3 regions of the Blautia sp. SF-50 genome follow, and region 2 is predicted to be linked to each of the others. Evidence: predicted binding sites of a transcription regulator. Region 2 holds the regulator's gene; each other region holds the start of a gene.
What was found. Region 2 encodes Rex, which represses fermentation and respiration genes when NADH is low (regulators of the CRP and FNR family bind a similar motif). Its sites were predicted from a motif close to ATTGTTAANTANTTAACAAT; they were not measured.
Positions count from the first base shown of each region.

Region 1: the regulator Rex is predicted to act here: its motif matches at 2,729-2,748, upstream of pckA (phosphoenolpyruvate carboxykinase (ATP)).
Region 3: the regulator Rex is predicted to act here: its motif matches at 1,663-1,682, upstream of BLP57_RS01805 (CoB--CoM heterodisulfide reductase iron-sulfur subunit B family protein).

Region 1 is NZ_FMUW01000007.1:121,365-128,511, reverse strand. Features, by position in the region: gene BLP57_RS06550 (YoaK family protein) at 1-393, shown strand, start outside; gene BLP57_RS06545 (DUF4866 domain-containing protein) at 409-1,164, shown strand; gene BLP57_RS06540 (threonine/serine ThrE exporter family protein) at 1,260-2,588, opposite strand; gene pckA (phosphoenolpyruvate carboxykinase (ATP)) at 2,910-4,514, shown strand; NiCo riboswitch at 4,811-4,991, shown strand; gene BLP57_RS06530 (cation diffusion facilitator family transporter) at 5,192-6,121, shown strand; gene BLP57_RS06525 (hypothetical protein) at 6,427-6,630, shown strand; gene BLP57_RS06520 (rhodanese-like domain-containing protein) at 6,743-7,075, shown strand.
Region 2 is NZ_FMUW01000002.1:238,886-246,032, forward strand. Features, by position in the region: gene BLP57_RS02365 (cobyric acid synthase) at 1-272, shown strand, start outside; gene BLP57_RS02370 (precorrin-8X methylmutase) at 275-916, shown strand; gene pdxR (MocR-like pyridoxine biosynthesis transcription factor PdxR) at 913-2,229, opposite strand; gene BLP57_RS02380 (pyridoxamine kinase) at 2,322-3,188, shown strand; gene BLP57_RS02385 (ABC-F family ATP-binding cassette domain-containing protein) at 3,219-5,135, opposite strand; gene BLP57_RS02390 (redox-sensing transcriptional repressor Rex) at 5,350-5,997, shown strand; gene BLP57_RS02395 (NAD(P)H-hydrate dehydratase) at 6,059-7,147, shown strand, end outside.
Region 3 is NZ_FMUW01000002.1:107,820-114,966, reverse strand. Features, by position in the region: gene BLP57_RS01815 (CoB--CoM heterodisulfide reductase iron-sulfur subunit A family protein) at 1-415, opposite strand, end outside; gene BLP57_RS01810 (4Fe-4S dicluster domain-containing protein) at 420-809, opposite strand; gene BLP57_RS01805 (CoB--CoM heterodisulfide reductase iron-sulfur subunit B family protein) at 806-1,600, opposite strand; gene BLP57_RS01800 (L,D-transpeptidase family protein) at 1,975-3,414, opposite strand; gene BLP57_RS01795 (3-isopropylmalate dehydratase large subunit) at 3,630-4,874, opposite strand; gene BLP57_RS01790 (LeuD/DmdB family oxidoreductase small subunit) at 4,896-5,387, opposite strand; gene BLP57_RS01785 (3-isopropylmalate dehydratase large subunit) at 5,523-6,773, opposite strand; gene BLP57_RS01780 (LeuD/DmdB family oxidoreductase small subunit) at 6,777-7,147, opposite strand, start outside.

The DNA.
Region 1 (7,147 bases), on a different contig from region 2:
AGGCAGATGATCCTGCTGATCGAGATCCTGATCCTTTTTGCGGTGGGATTTATGCCGGGAGAATTGGATATGCTGGCAACCGTACTGGTATCCTTTTCCTGCGCCATGCAGGTACAGACCTTCCGGAAGGTGGGCGGTTATTCCTATGCAAGCACCATGTGCATCGGAAATTTACGAAGCGGCACGGCGGCGTTGTCCGTGTATTGTCGTGAAAAACGTCCGGAACAGCTGAAGCAGGCTCTTTATTATTTCGGGATAATTTTCTTTTTTGCCATTGGAGCCGGCGGCGGAGGAAATCTGTCCATGAGGCTGGGGATCCCGGCAATCTGGGTATCGGATGTTTTGCTTCTGATCAGCTTTATTCTGATGTTTTCCAGTAAACATAGAGATTAGAAAGGGTGAGGAATTGTGGAAAACAGCACATTATTCCCAAGAGAGGAAAAGGCAGAGCTTTTATTTGAAAAGATCCTGAAGGATCCGGAGGCGTGCAGACGGCTGACTGAGACCTTCTATGAATCCATGGATGCGGATACAGACATAGAATGCGGATATCTTCCTCCGGAAAAATTCGCCTATGCATTGCTGGACGCATATAAAAACCGTGATCTGACTGCTCTCCTTATGGCGATCTGCCAGAACAGTATGTTTGATCTTCTGCGAAATTCTTTTCTGGCACCGTTCAGGTTCAATGCAGATGGACAGGAGAATCCGGTATTTCTCACAGATGAAAAAGGAAATTTTCTGCGGGAAAAGGGAATTCATGTAAGTGATAGGGATTACGACCGGTTCCGCAGGATATACAGGGAGAAGCAGGGCGTAAAGATGTATCTGGCGTATGGCTACCGGAAGCGCCATGCCTATGATGAAGATACCATGGAAGTAGAAGAGTACAAAATGGGCGAACATATCGGTGTGCTGCTGGTGTATGAGCTTCCGGACAGCGTAAGGGAAAAGGAAACGGAGGCACAGGCCTATGCGGCTGTATGGGATATCATGATGGCAATTCAGAAGAAGCTTCCAAGAGCCTTTGTATATTATGGGCAGGATTCTGTGGAGGATGGTGGAAAACGTTATGACGGACTGGGCGTTTTTCTCCCCATCCATAAATTTGCGGACCGCCTGGAAAAAATGATCGGGATCGCGGATGAGATCGTAATGAAATAGAATGTACAAAAAAGGACTGCTTTTGTATTGCTCCGGTTATCAGAAGGATAGCTGATGACCGGAAGCTACAGAAAGCAGTCCTTTTTGTATGCCAATTAGGTGCAGTAGCGGAACATTTTGTCCGTAAGGATCCTGGCGAAAATAAGGCCCAGGGGAAGAGCAACGATGATCAGGATCGCAGCTGCAAACCAGGAGGCGGAAACATTCAGGGACATGATCCCCAGATTGTAGATCGCCCGGTAGAGATAAAGTCCGGGAACCATGATCACAATGGATGGTACGGTAATGGAAATCCTGGGATATCCCACTTTTGTTTTGATGAGGGAGGCCAGAAGTCCGGCTGTCAGTGCTCCGAAAAAAGCCGCGGCAGCAGGTGGGAAACCGGCAAGATCAACAAGCTCCAGACGTAAAGTGTTGGACAGTGCGCCGATGAAGGCGGCAGCTGCGGCTAGACGGACAGGGCTGTTGAACATGACCGAAAAGCCGAATACCCCGCAGAAGCTTGCCAGAAGCCGGAACAGGATCCTCTGAGCTGCCGAAAGCTCCAGAGGCAGGAAATCCACAGGCTTCAGATGAAGAAGCAGTGCCATCAGCCAGGCAGAGACAGCAGCCACCATTACAACAATAATGGCGTAGGCCAGTCGTTCCAGACCGGAACGCATATCCAGCTTGGCAAGGTCGATCCCGCTTGTGATAAACGGAAAGCCCGGAATGATAAACAGCATGGAACAGATGTACCCGGCCTCATGCTGGACGGAAATGTGGAACAGAAGCTCTGCCAGCTTCAGGAATCCTGCATATACAAGACAGGCAGAGGAAACAGAAACTGCAATGCACATAAACAGAGTAAAATGATGCTTGCCAAGCTTGCAGCGGATGGCGTTTCCTATGCCTGCGCCTGCAAAAGCCAGGATCATTTCCAGCGGGCCACCGCCCAGAAGAAAAGTAAATGCACCACAGGCCAGTGCAGAAGCCAGGCCCAGGGCGGCAGGGGAATAAAGCCCGTGGATCCGCTCGATCTCATCTAACTGACTGTGCAGTGCTTCACCGCTCATATGGATACCCTCCGCAGGAAAATCACTGACAAAATGTTCCAGCCTGTTCAGTCTGGAAGTATTTACGCCGGTGGTAGTCAGACTAAGTGCATGGGAAAAACTGCTCTCACCGTCAAAGCAGGTGTAGCTTATGGACATCAGTCCGATATCTGCGGAGCAGGTGATACCAAGTGCTTCTGACAAGGTATTCATGGAACTCCGTACCCGCCAGGCACCGGTCCCACAGGAGAGAAGCATCATGCCTGTACGGCCGATCAGGGAAGCTTTTTCGGAAAGAGAAGCTTCGGTAATGGGCTGGCTGTTCCTGGTACTTACGTAGTTGTGCCAAGGGATTTCCATATGATTACGTTTGATCAGAATATCTGACATAGAAATCACTTCTTTCTATATATTAAAATCATATAGTTGCTATTATAAATATATATAATAACTATAATCAGATATATTGTAGCCATTATTCTGAAAAAGTCAAGTATAGATGGAGTAAAATCTGACAGTACCAAAACGTCACTGTTAAAGATTTATCATTTTTTTGCGGAAAATGAATTTTTTTGGTTGCTTTTACGTACAATTTATGTATAATTGTGGATAGGGATGTTGGAATGACCAATTCCTATGGCAGGATGACAAAAACCTGCAGCAGTAGGTGGCTATCATAATTACTATTAAAGAAGAGAGGTAAATGTTAAGATGGCAAAAATCGATTTAACAAAGTATGGTATTACCGGAACAACTGAGATCGTGTACAATCCTTCTTACGATGTATTATTCGAGGAAGAGACCAAACCGGAGCTTGAAGGATTTGAGAAGGGTCAGGTCAGTGAGCTTGGTGCTGTCAATGTAATGACAGGTATCTACACAGGACGTTCCCCTAAAGACAAATATATCGTTATGGATGAGAACTCCAAGGACACAGTTTGGTGGACATCCGATGAGTACAAGAACGATAACCATCCGGCAACTCAGGAAGCATGGAATGCAGTTAAAGATCTTGCCAAGAAGGAGCTTTCCAACAAGAAACTTTTCGTAGTAGATGCATTCTGCGGAGCTAACAAAGACACACGTATGGCTATCCGTTTCATCGTTGAGGTTGCATGGCAGGCACACTTCGTAACAAACATGTTCATTCAGCCGACAGCTGAGGAGCTTGAGAACTTTGAGCCGGATTTCGTTGTTTACAACGCATCCAAGGCTAAAGTTGAGAACTACAAAGAATTAGGACTTAACTCTGAGACAGCTGTAATGTTCAACATTACAAGCCGTGAGCAGGTTATCGTTAATACATGGTACGGCGGAGAGATGAAGAAAGGTATGTTCTCCATGATGAACTACTATCTGCCGCTGAAGGGCATCGCTTCCATGCACTGCTCTGCAAACACAGACCTTAACGGAGAGAACACAGCAATCTTCTTCGGTCTTTCCGGAACAGGTAAGACAACACTTTCCACAGATCCTAAGCGTCTTCTGATCGGTGATGACGAGCATGGCTGGGATGACAACGGAGTATTCAACTTCGAGGGTGGATGCTACGCTAAGGTTATCAACCTTGACAAAGAGTCTGAGCCGGACATCTACAATGCGATCAAGAGAAACGCTCTTCTTGAGAACGTAACACTTGATGCTGAGGGCAAGATCGACTTCGCTGACAAGAGCGTAACAGAGAACACACGTGTTTCTTATCCGATCAACCACATCGAGAACATTGTTCGCCCTGTATCTTCTGCACCGGCAGCGAAAGAGGTTATCTTCCTGTCCGCAGATGCATTCGGCGTACTTCCTCCAGTATCTATCCTGACACCGGAGCAGACACAGTACTACTTCCTTTCCGGATTCACAGCTAAGCTTGCTGGTACAGAGCGTGGAATCACAGAGCCTACTCCTACATTCTCCGCATGCTTCGGACAGGCATTCCTTGAGCTTCATCCGACAAAATATGCTGAGGAGCTCGTTAAGAGAATGGAGAAGAGCGGTGCGAAAGCATACCTCGTTAACACAGGATGGAATGGAACTGGAAAACGTATCTCCATCAAAGATACTCGTGGTATCATCGATGCTATCCTTGACGGATCTATCCTTAAAGCTCCGACAAAGAAGATCCCATTCTTCAACTTCGAGGTTCCGACAGAGCTTCCGGGCGTAGATCCTGCAATCCTTGACCCACGTGACACATATGCAGATGCTGCAGAGTGGGAGACAAAGGCTAAAGATCTTGCTGCAAGATTCGTTAAGAACTTTGCTAAATATGAAGGAAATGCAGCTGGTAAAGCACTCGTTGCAGCTGGCCCGCAGGCATAATCAGTCATTCCAACTGAATACAGATCGTAGACTTAACCGGGAGCGGATTTATCCGCTCCCGGTTTTTTGACAAACAACTAAGGATCTATTATTTGATATAGAACTGTGCAGTGCGAAGCATGTTTCCAGACATGGAATAAACAGAAAGTTGAAGATATCTACCTGTAAAATAAAAAACTTTGGCTTGACTAACAGAGGGCATATGGTGTATCCTTTCTGAGAAGTTAAGCGGGAGACCCGTAAGACTGTAAAAATTCTCTTTGCACTGCATTACATTCGAACAGGATGCGAGATCAACAGTACAAACTGAGCAGGCGATGCTTTTCGGAATCGAAAATATTTATCGAAGGCATGGGGCCGGGCCGCAGGAAGCGGCAGCGGATATGGATTTAAACGTAATTGCAAAGAACCTGCATTCACGGAATATGAGGTGAAGCAGAATGTGACTTTGCTTTCAGACATATCTGCGGGACAGTGTATGTTTCGCAGGTATGTCTTTTTTACTGCAAAATATGGATGGAACAGAAGGTAGAAGCTGGGATATCCCTATACAGAAAAGAAAGAACACCGGCGGAAAATCGCACTGTAGCGAGTAGTGAAGGAACCGCCGGTTTTTTCACGGAAAATGTTGTGCCATAAGAAGAACCTGATCATATATTTAAAAGGAGATTCTGTTTATGGAACACACAGAAAACAAAACAATTATACATGATACAGAAAAAACAGCTTCATGGGAACAGCAGACAGCAATGAAGGTATCCGGGATCAGTATTCTGGTAAACCTTTTATTATCTGTATTTAAACTGATCGCAGGTATTGTGGCACATTCAGGAGCGATGATCTCGGATGCCATTCATTCTGCATCAGATGTGGGAAGCACCTTCATCGTAATTATCGGTGTCCGTCTTTCTACAAAGAAATCGGACAAAGAGCACCAGTACGGACATGAAAGAATGGAGTGTGTTTCTTCCATTGTCCTTGCAGGAATGCTGCTTGTCACTGGTCTCGGGATCGGAATTACCGGTGCCCGTGATATCGTAAAAAGCACATCCGGCGGAACCATTGCCATTCCGGGAACACTTGCACTGATTGCAGCAGTGGTATCCATTGTGGTAAAAGAGTGGATGTTCTGGTATACAAGAGGTGCTGCAAAGAAGATCAATTCAGGAGCCCTGATGGCAGATGCATGGCACCATCGTTCAGATGCACTTTCCTCTATCGGAGCGTTTGTCGGTATTTTAGGTGCAAGACTGGGATACCCGATCCTGGACCCGATCGCCAGTATCGTGATCTGCGTTATGATCGCCAAGGCATCGATCGACATTTTCAGGGATGCCATTGACAAGATGGTAGATCATTCCTGTGATGCAAAAACGGAGGAATCCATGAAGAGAGAGATCCTCAAGGTACCGGGCGTCAGAAGAGTAGACCTTCTTAAAACCCGTCTTTTCGGATCCAAGATGTATGTGGATATCGAAATCGCAGCAGATGGAAATATTTCCCTTTTTGATGCACATGATATTGCGGAAAATGTACATCATACGATCGAGAATAAATTCAAAGATGTAAAGCACTGTATGGTGCATGTAAATCCGATCAACGGATAAAAAACAAGCTACCGGAGCGACTGTGATCGTCAATCCGGCGGCTTGTTTTTGTATAGAGAAACACCCGGTAGGGGAGCTACCGGGTGTTTCGAGGGGAGTATAAATAATTAAATAAGGGGTTATGTAAAAAAAATTTTTGAAGGGTAAATTCTTTTTACAAGAATGATTATAATATAAACTGGAAAAAAAAGCAATATGATTTTGGCGAATAATCTCCAAACTTTTTGGGATACTATTTCCTGTAATAAAAAGCGGCAGAAAGCTTCGGAAAGCCGTAAAATCAACTTCATCAGGAGGTAATTCAAATGGCGAAAAATTACGAAACAGACAGAAATGAGTCTAATTATGCAGGAAAAAATCACGGGGAAAGTGCTTCCAGAAACTGCGGAAAAAACAGCTCTAAGAACAGTTCGGGAAATTCTTCCAGAAACAGTTCCAAAAGCAGCTACGGAAACAAAATTTCCGATGAATATGATTCTGAGAAGGACAGAGGCTCTGACAGATATTAAAGGATAAGAAAAGCGGGAAAAGTCAGAGATGGCTTTTCCCGCTTAAATACATATAAGGGAACATTCACCCGGAAGCTTCCATATAATATACCAAAAAGAGGAGATTTTTTCCATGTTTCAGATCGAAACTATCTCTGCAAAAATGCTGGATTATTATGTGGAGCGCAGCGACGCTGTTATCATAGATCTCCGGGATCCTGTCGCCTACAGAAGGGGACATGTCCGGAACGCGGTAAATATTCCATACAGAGAGCTGGAGGAATATCTTGAGAAAAAACAGGATCAGAAATATCGTTTTCCCAAAGATAAGCTGCTGATATTTTACTGCGACCGCGGCGGCGCCAGCATGCAGGCTGCCCGGAGCCTGGCAAGACAGGGCTGTCGTACCAGGTCCGTGATCGGTGGATTTGCAGCCTACAGAGGGAGAAATCTTGTGCGCGGATAAAAAAAGCGGACGATATCAAAATAGATTGCGAATGCATATCTGTAACAAATCTTGTATTTTAAAGGAAATCAT
Region 2 (7,147 bases):
GCGTCAGCGGTAAGAAAAAAGAAGAGGGTGCTTTTGTGGGAAATGTGTGCGGAACCTATATCCACGGCGTTTTCGATAAGGAAGCATCTGCAGAGGCGATCATCCGCGTGATCGGCGAGAAAAAAGGTATTGATGTGGAAAATATGACAGGCGTGGATTTTGCGGCATTTAAGGAACAGCAGTATGATATCCTGGCTGCAGAGCTGCGGAAGCATCTGGATATGAAAAAAATCTATGAGATACTGGAAAACGGGATTACGGAGGAAGAATAGAAATGAAAGTTGAGCTTGAAAATGTAAAACCCATGGAGATTGAAAAAAGAAGCTTTGAGATCATCACAGAAGAGCTGGGGGATACTCCCCTGATCCCGGGAACAGAGCTGATCGTAAAACGCTGTATCCACACAAGCGCAGATTTTGATTATGCAAAAAATCTCTGCTTCTCGGAGGGGGCAGTGGAGATGGCCATGGACGCCATCCGCAACGGCGCCTGCATCGTCACAGATACCCAGATGGCAAAGGCTGGGATCAACAAGCGTGCACTTGCCCGCTACGGCGGTGAGGCTTACTGCTTCATGTCCGATGAGGATGTGGCTGCCCTTGCAAAAAAGAACGGGACTACCAGAGCCACAGCCAGCATGGACAAGGCAGCAGAGATGGATAAAAAGCTAATCTTTGCCATTGGAAACGCACCTACCGCACTGGTACGTCTTTATGAGCTTATTGAGAACGGAAAGCTTTCTCCTGAGCTGATCATCGGTGTGCCGGTAGGCTTTGTGAATGTTGTGCAGTCCAAGGAGCTGATCATGCACGCAGATGTGCCTTATATTGTGGCAAAAGGACGCAAGGGTGGAAGCAATATTGCTGCGTGCATTGTAAATGCCCTGCTCTACATGATCGATAACCGGAGAGATTAGGAGCCGGTAACCTCCTTCAGAAGCTGACAGGCAGGCAGAAAATCCTTGGATGGAATAGAGGAGCAGGAGAGGACCAGGGTGACCTCGGCTCCGTTTTCTCTGAGAACCTCCAGTCCCAGACCACGGTTCCGGGCTCTGTCTGTCAGTTCACTGCCTGTGAGAGAACAGGGAAGAGTAAGGGCAAGGCTGGTTCCTGCGGCTCCTGTTTGGATCTGGCAGTCCTGGCCGAAGGTTTCCCGGACAGCCTGGGAAAGAGCCTTCAGCTTCTGGGAATAAAGGCGGCGGAGCTTTCTTGTCTGGGAAGCCAGATGCCCGTCGCGGATAAACTGGCAGAGCGCGATCTGTTCTGCCTTGGAAGCAGTCTGATTATAAAAGGCTGCTTTTTTTGTATATTTTTCCCGGAGAGAGCGTGGCAGTACCATGAAGCTGACACGGATGGAGGGCAGCAGCAGCCTGGAAAAGGAACCGATATAGACAACGTTTTCACCACCTGCAAGACCGAAAAGTGAAGGCGTCGGTTTCTGGAAATAAACAAATTCGTTTTCGAAATCATCCTCAATGATCAGATGGTCATCGATCTCCGCATGACGGATCAGCTCCAGGCGTCGTTTTACCGGCATGATCTCGCCCCATTTCGTCATGTGAGCAGGAGAAACATAGATCACATCGCAGCTTTTGTCCCGGTAATGGACATCAAAGCCGTAATCCTGAAAGATGGTGCTGCATGTGGTGAAGGACGGTGTGGGGAACGAAACGGTTTTCCGTTCATGGATCAGAGGGCAGAGGATCTGGAGAAGGGGCTGGAGACCGGCCCCTACTACAATGTCATCCGGGGAGCAGATCACATTTCTGCGTTCCCGGATATAGTCTGCGAGAACCTCCCGGAAATCGCTTTCGCCCTGGGGTTCGCCATAAGAAAGCATACGGTCGCCCTGGCGGAGGGCGCTTTTGATGTAACGCTGCCACAGATCAAAACGGAAGCTTTCCCGGTCAACACCGGAAGAGGCAAAATCATAAAGGCAGGGCGTGATATCCTTATCCTGTTTTTCGGGGGTAAGCAGATGCTGCTTGGAAGCAATGCCGGTGACATAATAGCCGCTCTGTGCCCTGGCGATGATATAGCCGTCTGCTGCCAGCAGAAGATAGGCATTTTCGATGGTGGTACGGCTCAGCTTCAGCTCCTGGGCGCATTTGCGGAGGGAGGGCATTTTGCTTCCGGGAAGGAGACGGCCTTCCAGGATCAGCTTCCGGTAATAGTGATAAACCTCCAGATAAAGGTGTTCTTTTTTGTGTTCTGCAGATATATTTAACATAAGTATGATGATTTCCTTCCAAAAATGATTGCGTAAACCTGACAGTTCATTCTATAATATTACAGAAAAAAACTCAAGACTGGAGAATTACCATGAAAAAAATAGCAGTGATCAATGATCTTTCCGGGCTGGGGAAATGTTCACTGACAGCAGCGATCCCGGTGATTTCGGTGATGGGGGTCCAGGCGTGTCCACTTCCCACCGCTGTTTTAAGCAACCAGACCGGTTATGAAAGTTATTTCTGTGAGGATTTCACAGAGCATATGGAACCATATATGGAGCAGTGGAAAAAAAGAGGATTTTTCCCGGATGGGATCTATACTGGATTTCTTTCTGATGATAAGCAGGCAGACAGGATTCTGAAATTTATGGATGCGTTTGCAGGGAAGGATACTCTGATCCTTACAGATCCGGTGATGGGGGATGACGGCGCGGTTTATCCGATCTATACAGAAGAGCTTCGCAGCCGGTTCTGCGAACTGACACGTCGTTCCTATGTGATCACACCGAACCTTACGGAAGCCCTCCTTCTTCTCTACGGAAAAGAAAAAATGGAGGAGATCTGGAAGGAACTGCAAAAGGCATCAGAGGCCCGGCGGATGGAAGAGATCCGGGAGATCGGGTGCGGACTTGCCCGGAAATTTTCACTTCCTGCCGTTGTGATCACCGGAGTGGATCACAGGGAGGAGGGGCAGTCTCTGAAAATGGGAAATCTTGTCCTGGAAAACGGAAACAGCTCCTGGGTATTTGCAGAGAAATCCGGCGGAAGCTATTCCGGGACAGGAGATCTTTTTGCATCCGTGCTCAGTGCAGGGCTGGTAAAAAGATATTCCATGAAAACCTGTGCAGAGCTGGCCGTGGACTTTATCTCGGCATCGATCCGGGATGCGGTGGAGGAAGGAACAGACCGTAACGATGGCGTATGCTTTGAACAGCATCTCGGCATGCTGCTTCCATAAAAACATAAGGGGATAAAAAAGAGCTGACCGTCAGGCCAGCTCTTCCCATTTTTCATAAAGCTCTTCCAGTTCTTCAGCGATGGCTGCTTTTTCGCGGCTTAGCTTTGTACATTCCGCTACATTGGTACAGACATCCGGAAGGACCATGGTTTCGTCAATCTCGCTGTCTCTTGTTTCCAGCTCTTCGATACGGGCTTCGACTTTTTTCAGCTCGGCTTCCCGTTTTCGTTTCTTTGCCTGTTCTTCCTTCATCTGCTGCCAGGAAAGCTTGTTCTCGGAAACCGCTTTTTCTTCTGCAGGTGCCTCCGGAGAAGTGCTTCCCGGTGCATAGGTACTGGTCAGCTCCTCCTTCTTTTCCAGATAGTAATCATAATCACCGATGTAATTTACCACTGCCTGGTTTGTCAGCTCCATGATCCTGGTCGCAGTCTGATTGATAAAGTAACGGTCATGGGATACATAAAGGACTGTACCGGTGTAGCTGACCAGTGCTTCCTCCAGGATCTCCTTGGAGGCAATATCCAGATGGTTGGTAGGCTCGTCAAGGATCAGAAAGTTGGCTTCGGAAAGCATCAGCTTTGCAAGGGAAACACGGCCTCTTTCTCCACCGGAAAGTGCGGAGATCTCCTTGAAAACATCATCTCCGGTAAAGAGAAATGCAGCAAGCATATTTCGGATCTCAGTCTCTGTGAGAGTCGGATAAGTATCGGAGATCTCCTGGAAAATTGTTTTGTCCATGTGCAGAACATGATGTTCCTGATCGTAATAACCGATCTGCACCTTGGAACCAAGGGAAAATTTGCCGGCATCTGCCTCAATAAGACCGTTGATGATCTTCAGCATGGTGGTCTTTCCGGTTCCGTTGTTTCCGATCAGTGCCACACGCTCGCCGCGTTTGATATCAAAGGAGATATCGGAGAACAGGGTCTGTCCCGGAAAGGCCTTGGAAAGCGCTTCCACGTGGAGCACATCGTTTCCGCTTAACACCCGTGGTTCCAGCGAGATACGCATCCGGTCCTGGAGCTCAAGAGGCTTTTCGATCCTCTGTACACGGTCCAGCATTTTTTCACGGCTTTCCGCACGCTTGATGGATTTTTCACGGTTAAAGGATTTCAGCTTGGCGATAACGGCTTCCTGATGCTTGATATCCCGCTGCTGATTTAAGTATGCCTTGTACTGTGCGTCACGAAGCTGAGCCTTCTTGAGAGCATAGGCAGAGTAGTTGCCGCTGTATACGCGGGTCTGTCCGGCTTCGATCTCAATGACCTTGGTGACCACCTTATCCAGAAAATAACGGTCATGGGAGACGATAAAAACAGCTCCCGGATAATTCAGAAGATAAGTTTCCAGCCAGGAGATGCTTTCCATATCCAGGTGATTGGTTGGCTCATCCAGAAGCAGGATATCCGGCTTGGAAAGAAGCATCTTGCCCAGCGCCACACGGGTTTTCTGACCGCCGGAAAGAGTTTCGATCTGCTTGTCATAATCTTCCTCCGTGAAGCCGAGACCCTTTAAGACACCGGTCAGCTCACTTTTGTAAGCGTATCCGTTCTCCAGCTCAAACTGATGGGTCAGGCGGGTATAGGTTTCCATCAGACGGTTCAGCTCATCACCGGTCACCGTGTTCATTTCCTGTTCCATATTGCGGATACGGCGTTCCATATCGATGATGTGCTGCTTGGTGGTAAGAAGCTCTTCGTAGATGGTATGATGTCCGTGGATATCCTGGTACTGGGCAAGATAGCCGATATTTTTATCCCGGGCAAGCACCACGGTACCGGAATCAGCAGAAAGCTCCTGCATGATGATACGCAGCAGTGTGGTCTTTCCTGCACCGTTGCAGCCGATCAGAGCAGCCTTTTCACGGTCTTCAATGTGAAAGGATGCATCATTTAAAATTACTTTTTCGCCAAAGGCCTTGCATATATTCTGACATGATAAAATCATAAAAACTGTCCTCCTGTATAAAGAATCACCCCTGTTTATGTCTGAACAGGGAAAAATCCTCCACCTATTATAACGGAAACTGCCGGGATTTCAAAGAAAAAATCAATTATTAGAAAAAATATAAAGAAATTTGTACAGAATAGACAACTTTAATTGACAGGAAAATGTCAATTCGTTATAATTAACCTAGTGTAAGGTAAGGAGGAAAACTATCGTGGAGACAAAACAAATCTCGAAAGCGGTGATTAAGCGTCTGCCACGCTATTACCGCTACTTAGGAGAGCTGATGGAAGATAATGTAGAACGTATTTCTTCCAATGAATTAAGTAAGAAGATGCATACCACAGCTTCTCAGATCCGTCAGGATCTTAATAATTTTGGCGGTTTTGGGCAGCAGGGGTATGGCTATAATGTACACTATCTTTATACAGAGATCGGTAAGATCCTGGGACTGGATACCGTTCATCCGATGATCATCCTGGGTGCCGGTAATCTGGGACAGGCACTTGCCAATTATGTGGATTTTGAGAAGCGCGGGTTCAGGCTGGTTGGTATCTTTGACGTAAATCCTGTGCTTGAGGGCATCGCAGTCCGTGGACTTGAGATCCAAATGCTCAGTGAGCTTCCGTTTTTCCTGAGAGAGAATAACGTGGAGATCGCGATTCTGACACTTCCCAAGAATAAAGCCAAGGAAATGGCGGATATCCTGGTGGAGAACGGGATCAAGGCAATCTGGAATTTTGCACATCTCGATCTTGAGACACCGGATGATGTGATCGTAGAGAACGTTCATCTTTCCGAGAGTCTGATGACACTGTCTTATAATCTCAGTAAATACAGGCAGGAACATGTGGATAAGTAAGAATTGTTAAGCTGCCGGAAACGGCAGCTTTCTCTATGACAGAGGGGAGGCAGAAGACAGAATGAAGAAGCTTGTTACCTGCAAAGAAATGAAGGATCTGGACTCCACAACGATCCGTGAGATCGGAGTTCCCTCCGAGGTTCTGATGGAGCGGGCAGCACTGAAGGTGGTAGAGGAAACAGAAAAGTATCTCCAGAAGGACGAAAGGATCCTGGTAGTCTGCGGAAGCGGAAATAATGGCGGTGACGGTATCGCTGTTGCCAGATTGTTCCATCTGAAGGGGATCCGGGTAGAGTTTTATATGGTCGGAAACAAAGATAAAATGACCAGAGAGACTGCTCTTCAGTATAAGATCGCTTCCGGTTATCGTGTCCCGGAGGTGAATAACCCGCAGTGGAGTGAATATACTACTATAGTAGATGCCGTGTTTGGGGTAGGCCTGACGCGTCCGATCGAGGGGCATTATGCTGATATCATCCATGAGATGAACAGTGCGAGGGCCAAAAAGATCGCAGTTGACATCCCGTCAGGAGTGAACGGAGATACTGGCCTGGAAATGGGAATTGCCTTCAGCGCCGATCTGACTGTCACATTTGCCTACCGGAAAAGAGGTCTTTGCTTTTATCCGGGAAGACTGTATGCAGGAAGGATCGTTACCGCCGATATCGGGATCTATGAGCAAGAAGCTGTGACTGCATCTGCCGCCTGTCTGGAAAATAAAGATCTGAAGCTGTTTCCGGAACGTGATCCCGGCGGAAACAAGGGTACCTTCGGAAAAGTGCTCTTTGTGACCGGAAGTGAGGGAATGTGCGGAGCCGCTTATTTAAGCGCCAGTGCAGCACTTCGTGCCGGTGCGGGAATGGTAAAGATCCAGACTGTGGAAGCCAACAGGATCCCACTGCAGATACTCCTTCCGGAGGCTATGGTCTGCAGCCGCTTTGATCAGGAATCCAATGAACAGCTTCTATCCTGGTGTGATGTGATCGTGATCGGACCGGGACTTGGAACATCAGTGGCCAGCCGTGAGAGAGAACAGTGGTTTCTCACGGCGGCTGCCCGGGAGAAAAAGCCGCTGATCCTGGATGCGGACGGCCTGAACCTTCTGGCTTCACATCCACAGTGGTATCAGTATCTGGGAGAGCATGTAGTC
Region 3 (7,147 bases), 130 kb from region 2:
CCTGGCTTTCTCCCGGCTGAAGAGGAGCATTTAAATTGACTTTTGCTACTGCTGCTCTTGCAAGGATCACGGCCTTCTCCGTAGCCTCCTGCATATCCTTGTGGATCCAGGAACAGTGCTCACGGATATTTGCGATCTCCACCATATATGGATTCAGGCCGGCCTTTTCCGCTGCCTTACGGAAAGTTGCCTCATGCATACGCGGAGAACAGGAACAGACAACCACTCCTGTGAGATTTTTTTCACGGATGGCTTCCTGGATCCTGGACTGTCCTGCTTCGGAACACATATACTGATAATCTTCTGCATGGACAACTCCTGGCTCTTTTGCAATGATCTCCACAACCTTTTTCACGTCTACCGTAGCGGCAATATTACTTCCGCAATGACAGACAAATACACCGATTCTCTGCACTTTCTCACCTCCTGTATCTTCTGAACGCACTTACAAGCAGCTGCTGAGGAAGCTCCGGATCAAGAAGCTCCGGAATTTCATTTGGTGAAAGATAGTCTCCGCCTTTTTCCCGAACAACCAGCTGTCTTGCCCCGTCAATGATCTTTCCGGGTTTTACGTCTCGCGGACAGCGCTCCACACAGGCAAAACAGGAAAGACATTTCCACAGGGATGCTGAATTTACAAGTGCTTCGATATTTTCATTGATCACGTAGGACACAAACTGATGAGGCTTGATATCCATCTCGTCAAAGGATGGGCAGGTAGCAGAGCATTTGCCACACTTCATACATTTCAGAGGATTGGTCCCGCTGATCTCCTTTATTTTTTCCGCAGCAGAATGGTTATCTCTCATTTTGCCACCTCCTCTTTGACGCCAAGGGCTTCTGCCAGAAGCTCTGTAAAATAGTAAACCGGCATTTTATTTCCGGAATTTTTATTCAGATTGTATTTGCAAAGCGGACAGGCAGTGATCAGCATATCTGCGCCAAAGCCTGCTGCGCTTTCTTCAATCTTTTCACACATATTCTGTGACATTTCTTTTTCTTTCAGGGATATATATCCTCCACAGCATTCATTTCTGTAAGGATAGATCACAGGCTCAGCGCCAAGGGCACGGATAAAATCCTCCATGATCCTTGGATTTTCCGGATCATCAAATGCCATGATCTTTCCAGGTCTCAGAAGCAGACATCCGTAATAGGCTCCGATCTTCTTTCCGGTAAAAGGATTTACTACTTTTTCTTTCAGTTTATCAAAACCGACTCTGTCCCGGAGAACTTCCAGATAATGGAGAACGGTTGTCTCTCCTTCATAGGGAGCTTCCAGCTGCATATAATTGTTGGCTCTGGTCCGGATATCTTCCACATTTTTCATATCATCATTGACACGCTTGATCACATGATGACAGGCTGAACAGATCGTCACCAGATCCTGGCCTTTTTCTTTTGCCTGGTTTAACGCACGGACGGAAGAAAGCTTTGTGGCGATCTCGTCTGTGCCAAGCGGATAAACACCACCACAACACTGCCAGTCCTCGATCTCCTCAAGCTCAAACCCAAGGGCTGCGGCACTGGCTCTGGCATACTCATCCAGATCTTTGGCCTTTGTTCTCAGGGTGCAACCCGGATAATAACTGTACTTCATACCTTTCATTATCCTTTCTTAGTCTAAAATCTGACGTTTATAGTAGATATTCTTGTTCATATATTGTCTTTTTTTTAACGATACATGAATAAAAAAATGAAATCTCAACTAACACTTATTTGAGTTTTTTATCAATTTGCACCCAAATAAAAGAGAAAAACACTCTTCCTCCGCAATTAAGAAGTGTATTAGCTCGATTTCCGAAATCATCATATCACGTTATTTCTGTTTCGACAAGGCTTTTTCGATATTTTTTTGTGTTTTTTTTAACGTACTTTTGAAAAGCCTTATCATTTACGATCCTGCTTCCATGATAATTTTCATTTTCGGGCATAAAAAAAGCTCCGGATCTCTCCGAAGCTTTTTTGCTCCTATCAGTAAATAATGATCGGATAACCTGCATCAATGGTGTTATAGATCAGTGCTGCCTGATCCTTAGGCAGATTGATGCAGCCGTGGCTTCCGTTGGTTTTATAACGGTTCCCGCCAAAGGATGACTGCCAGGACGCATCATGAAGTCCCTGTCCGTAGACAAAAGGCATCCAGTAATTAACCTTTACATCGTAACCATATTCATTGCTGGTAAGGTTAAAGGGACTCGCCTTGTAGGCGATCGGCCATGCACCACGATATGTTTCACGCCCCTTCACCGGCTTACCGCTGACAATATCTGTTTCCGTCACAAGGCATCCGTCCTTGTACAGCCACAAATGCTGTGCATCCAGACTGACCTCTATGTAACTGCCTGCCAGATCGTCTGTTCCGTTTCTCTGGTATCCTTTTTTGCTGTAAACAGGCTCTCTTGTTACAGCAGTACCACTTTTCAGGTCTTCCAGAAGCTGCGCATATTCTCCGTCCTGATCGATCCGGTATCCGTACTCATTTCCCTCAATGGTCACATCCGTTCCCGCAGATGTATGAAAGGTGCGGGGAACATAAATGGTATTGTATTTGTTGGCAAGCTCACTGATGTAGGCTTTAATGGCTTCTTCATCTAAAGTCAGCGTCTCCCCCTCAGCCTTCAGCCAGGATGTGATCGTATCGGAATCCAGAACAGCCGTTTCACTTCCGAATGTATAAGTTACTGTACTGCTGCGGTATTTCTTCAGCTGGCTGTTCAGGTCTGTAATCTTATTTTTCATATCCTCTGTTACAGTGACCGTCGGGCTTACATACACATGCTTGTTGATCGGTACTGTGATGGTATCCCCAAGCAGAGCCGTATCAAATGCTGCGTTCAGATTTGTGTCCACGGTAGTCTCCAGCTTATCCGGATCGATCTCCGTCCCCTGTACCTGTTTCACAAGGGTGAATTCTTTTTTCTCCTTATCGTACTGAATGGCTGCATCAACAGAAGCTTTTCTTTCTTCCGTACCGAAATTTGAAAGATCGAGAGCCTGCTTTTCCTGCTCCTCATCTTCCTCGATCTGACATTCCGGTTCTATATTTTCTTCCTTTGGAAAAAGCTTCCGGCTCTCTTCCCGCTGTTTCTGAATTTCTGTAAGCTTACTCAGAAGGGCTTCTTCATTGAGACTGTAGCCCAGCTCTTTCAAAGTAGTACTGTAAACTTCCTGATCATTTTCCTGAAAGGATACCGGACGATCTGCAAATTCCGCAGTGATCTTTTCTTCTGCCTGCTTTGCATCCAGTCCGGAAACATCCACTCCCCATATGGAAATCTTCCGTCCCAGCGTATTGTGATCTGCCAAGTATGTATAGACAAATAACCCTGCCACTGCCAGGATCGTTACGCCAATGCAGATCCCAAGTATGATCTTCAGTGTCTTTTTACTGATGGTTGATCTTTTCTCCATACCCTTATCCCTCGAGTCTTATGTAATATATGTTATGTTGTCACACTGGTTGTTATTATAATACAATAAATCCCATTTTCTGTAAAAATGACTTATCCCGGATCCTTCTGATCCGGTAAAAAAAGACAGACTGACGCCTCTGCGAAAATCTGTCTTTCTCATACGTTTCTTTATCTGTTTCTGGCAACAGTATTTCTCTCAGAATCTTCTGCTTCTTATTCCGGCATTACGATCTTGCCTGCAACGGCACAGGCTGCTGCTGTTTTCGGAGATGCCAGATAGATCTGAACCTTGGAAGTTCCCATACGTCCCAGGAAATTACGATTGTTGGTTGCCACGACCTTTTCACCGTCTGTCAGGATTCCGCCGGTCCTTCCGCAGCAAAGTCCGCAACCCGGATGTGTAATGATAGCCCCTGCTTCCGCAAGAGTATCCAGAATGCCAAGCTCAATAGCCTGACGGTAAATTTTGCGGCTGGCAGGAGTCACGATCAGCTTTACAAAGTCTGCAACCTTTTTGCCCTTCAGCACCTCTGCTGCCGCCATAAGATCCTCCAGACGTCCGTTGGTACAGGAACCGATGAATACCTGGTCGATGGTCTCACCCTGAAGCTCACTGACATCACGGATCTTGTCCACCTGAGACGGACATGCCATTACCGGCACAAAATCCTCTGCTTTATAACTTATGGTCTTCATGTAGACAGCATCCTCATCTCCCACAAGACTCTTCTGATAATCATCAAGCTCTACGTTACAGTAAGCAGCTGTCTTCTCATCCGGTGTGAAAAGTGCACATTTCGCACCGGCCTCAATTGCCATATTCGCCATAGTCATACGGCTTGCCACAGACATATTTTCAATGGTGCTTCCGGAAAATTCCAGAGCACGGTAAGTAGCTCCATCTGCACGAAGATCACCGATCAGGCGGAGGATGATATCCTTGGACATGACATTCTCCGGAAGTTCTCCGTCGATCACAACCTTTATGGTTTCCGGAACCTTGATCCACATGGTTCCTGTTCCCAGGATGCTGGCCATCTCTGTGTAACCGATACCGGAAGAAAACGCACCAACACATCCATAAGTCGTGGTATGGCTGTCTGTGCCAAATACAATATTACCGGGTTTAACATAACCTGCCTCAGTCATAAGCTGATGACAGATACCGTCACTTCTGTGTACGTTTTTCATGCCATATTTAGCTGCAAAAGCATCTCCCACATGGAAATGTCTGGTATCATCCTGCTGACTTGCCGGTACAAGATGGTCATAGATCAGAACAACCTTGTCCGGATCCCACAGTTTCTGAAAGCCCATCTCCTCAAATTTTTCCGCTACAAACGGAATAAAGATATCATGGATCATCACTCTGTCCACATTGACCGTCACGATATCACCAGGCTTTACTGCCTTGCCTGTATTATGTCTGATAATTTTTTCAATGATCGTCTCGCCCATTATTTCTCTCCTCTCCGTTTTTTAGTCCAGGCCGTTCAGCTTACGCATGGCTTTTACCAGTCCGCCAGCCTGGATGATATCCATCAGATTCTCCGGAAGAGAAGCGATCGGGTACTGTTTTCCATTGTGCTCTACATGCTCATTCATTACTACCGTAACCTGATCTCCCTCTTTTACATTGTCATGAAGATCCGGCTGCTCAATAAGAAGAAGGCCATTGTTAATGGAGTTGCGGAAAAAGATCCGGGCAAAAGATTTCGCAATGACACACTGCACACCCAGTGCCTTGATGATCTCCGGTGCCTGCTCTCTGGAGGATCCGCATCCGAAGTTCTTTCCTGCTACAATAATGTCGCCCTTTTGGATCTGTCCGGCCAGCTCCGGACGAAGGGGGCTAAATCCGTACTGTTTCATATCGTCAATAGTTTTCAGTGCAAGGTACTCCGTCGGGATAATGATATCCGTATCAATATCATCACCAAGTACCCACACTTTTCCTGTAAATGCTTCCATATGTATATCTCCTGTTTATTCCGTTCCGTATCATCAGGCAAATGTTTTCTGTCTGCCCTGTTATAAGAACCCACACCGAAACGGATCATCCTCTGATAATTTCTGAATATATTATTCAAATCTTTTCTGAAACTCTTATACTCTGTCAGCAGTTGCAATCTCACCTGCAACGGCAGATGCAGTAACTGTTGCCGCAGATCCCAGGTAAACCTTGGAGCTCGGATGCCCTGCACGTCCCTTGAAATTACGGGTTCCTGTGCTGATCAGAACCTCATTCTCGCCGATAACACCCTGGCAGCTTCCCCAGCATACACTGCAGTTCGGGTTCATAACAATAGCCCCTGCTTCCATGAAGATATCGATAAGCCCCTCCTTTAATGCCTGACGATAGATGGTCTGGCTTGCAGGAACAACCAGGAAACGAACTCCCTCTGCAACTTTTTTGCCTTTGATCACCTCTGCGCCTACACGGAGGTCTTCAATACGGCCGTTATTGCAGGAGCCAAGAAACGCTTCGTTGATCTTGATGCCGCAGGTTTCCTCAGCCGGAACCACATTGTCAACAAAGTCTGGCTTCGCTACAACCGGACGGACTTTTGAAAGATCAAAGGTATACTCTCTTGCGTAAACAGCATCCGGATCGCTGTGATATACCGCTTTTGGCTCACGTCCATGCTCTTTCAGATATTCCAGAGCTTTATCATCAGCCTCAAAGATTCCTGTCTTCGCACCAGCCTCAACAGCCATGTTGCAAAGAGCCATACGGTCGCTGATGCTTAATGTTTTGGCGCCTTCGCCGGTAAACTCCATTGCCTGATAATTACATCCGTTTGCTCCGATCTCTCCGATAATGGTAAGGATCAGATCTCTTGCATAAACACCCTCAGGAAGTTTCCCTGTCAGGTTGAATTTCACAGTTTCCGGTACCATAACCCAGGAAGTTCCGGTTACCATTCCATAAAGAAAGTCTGTACATCCTACACCGGTACCGAAAGCGCCAAGTGCTCCATAAGAACAGGTATGGCTGTCTGCACCAAAGATCAGCTGTCCCGGACGGACATAATTCTCGATCATGATCTGATGACACACGCCTTTTCCTTCCCAGAAATCAATGTTGTTTTCTCTTGCAAAATCTCTCATTTTTTTCTGGGATGCTGCTGTTTTCGGGCTGTCAGACGGTACATTGTGGTCTACGATAAATACCAGTTTCTTTGTATCTGCGATATGTGGATTTTTTAATTTGTTGTTGTACATGTCAACAGTCAGATGTGTGGTTCCGTCATTGCTCATCAGATGATCCAGCTGAACTGTATAGATATCTCCAGGTTTTACGCTGTCCACACCGGCTGCTGCCGCGATGATTTTTTCTGCGATCGTCATTCCCATCTCTTATTCCTCCTCACGGTTCAGAGAAGCGATAAGTCCTCCCTGATTCAGTATATTCTGCATGTATTCCGGCAGTTTTGTGCAGGAATAAGTCTTTCCGTTGGCAACCGCTGTTCCCTCGGACATATGAAGCTCCATGGTATCTCCGGTCTTCACATCATCCGGGAGGTCCTTACAGACAATTGCCGGAAGTCCGATATTGATGGCATTGCGGAAGAAAATACGGGCAAAAGATTTCGCAATAACTGCCTTTACTCCAAGTGCCTTAAGAACGCCCGGTGCCTGTTCTCTGGAAGATCCGCATCCGAAGTTCTCTCCTCCCACTACAAAATCTCCCGGTTTCACCTTCTTGGAAAAATCCGGATCCAGTGATT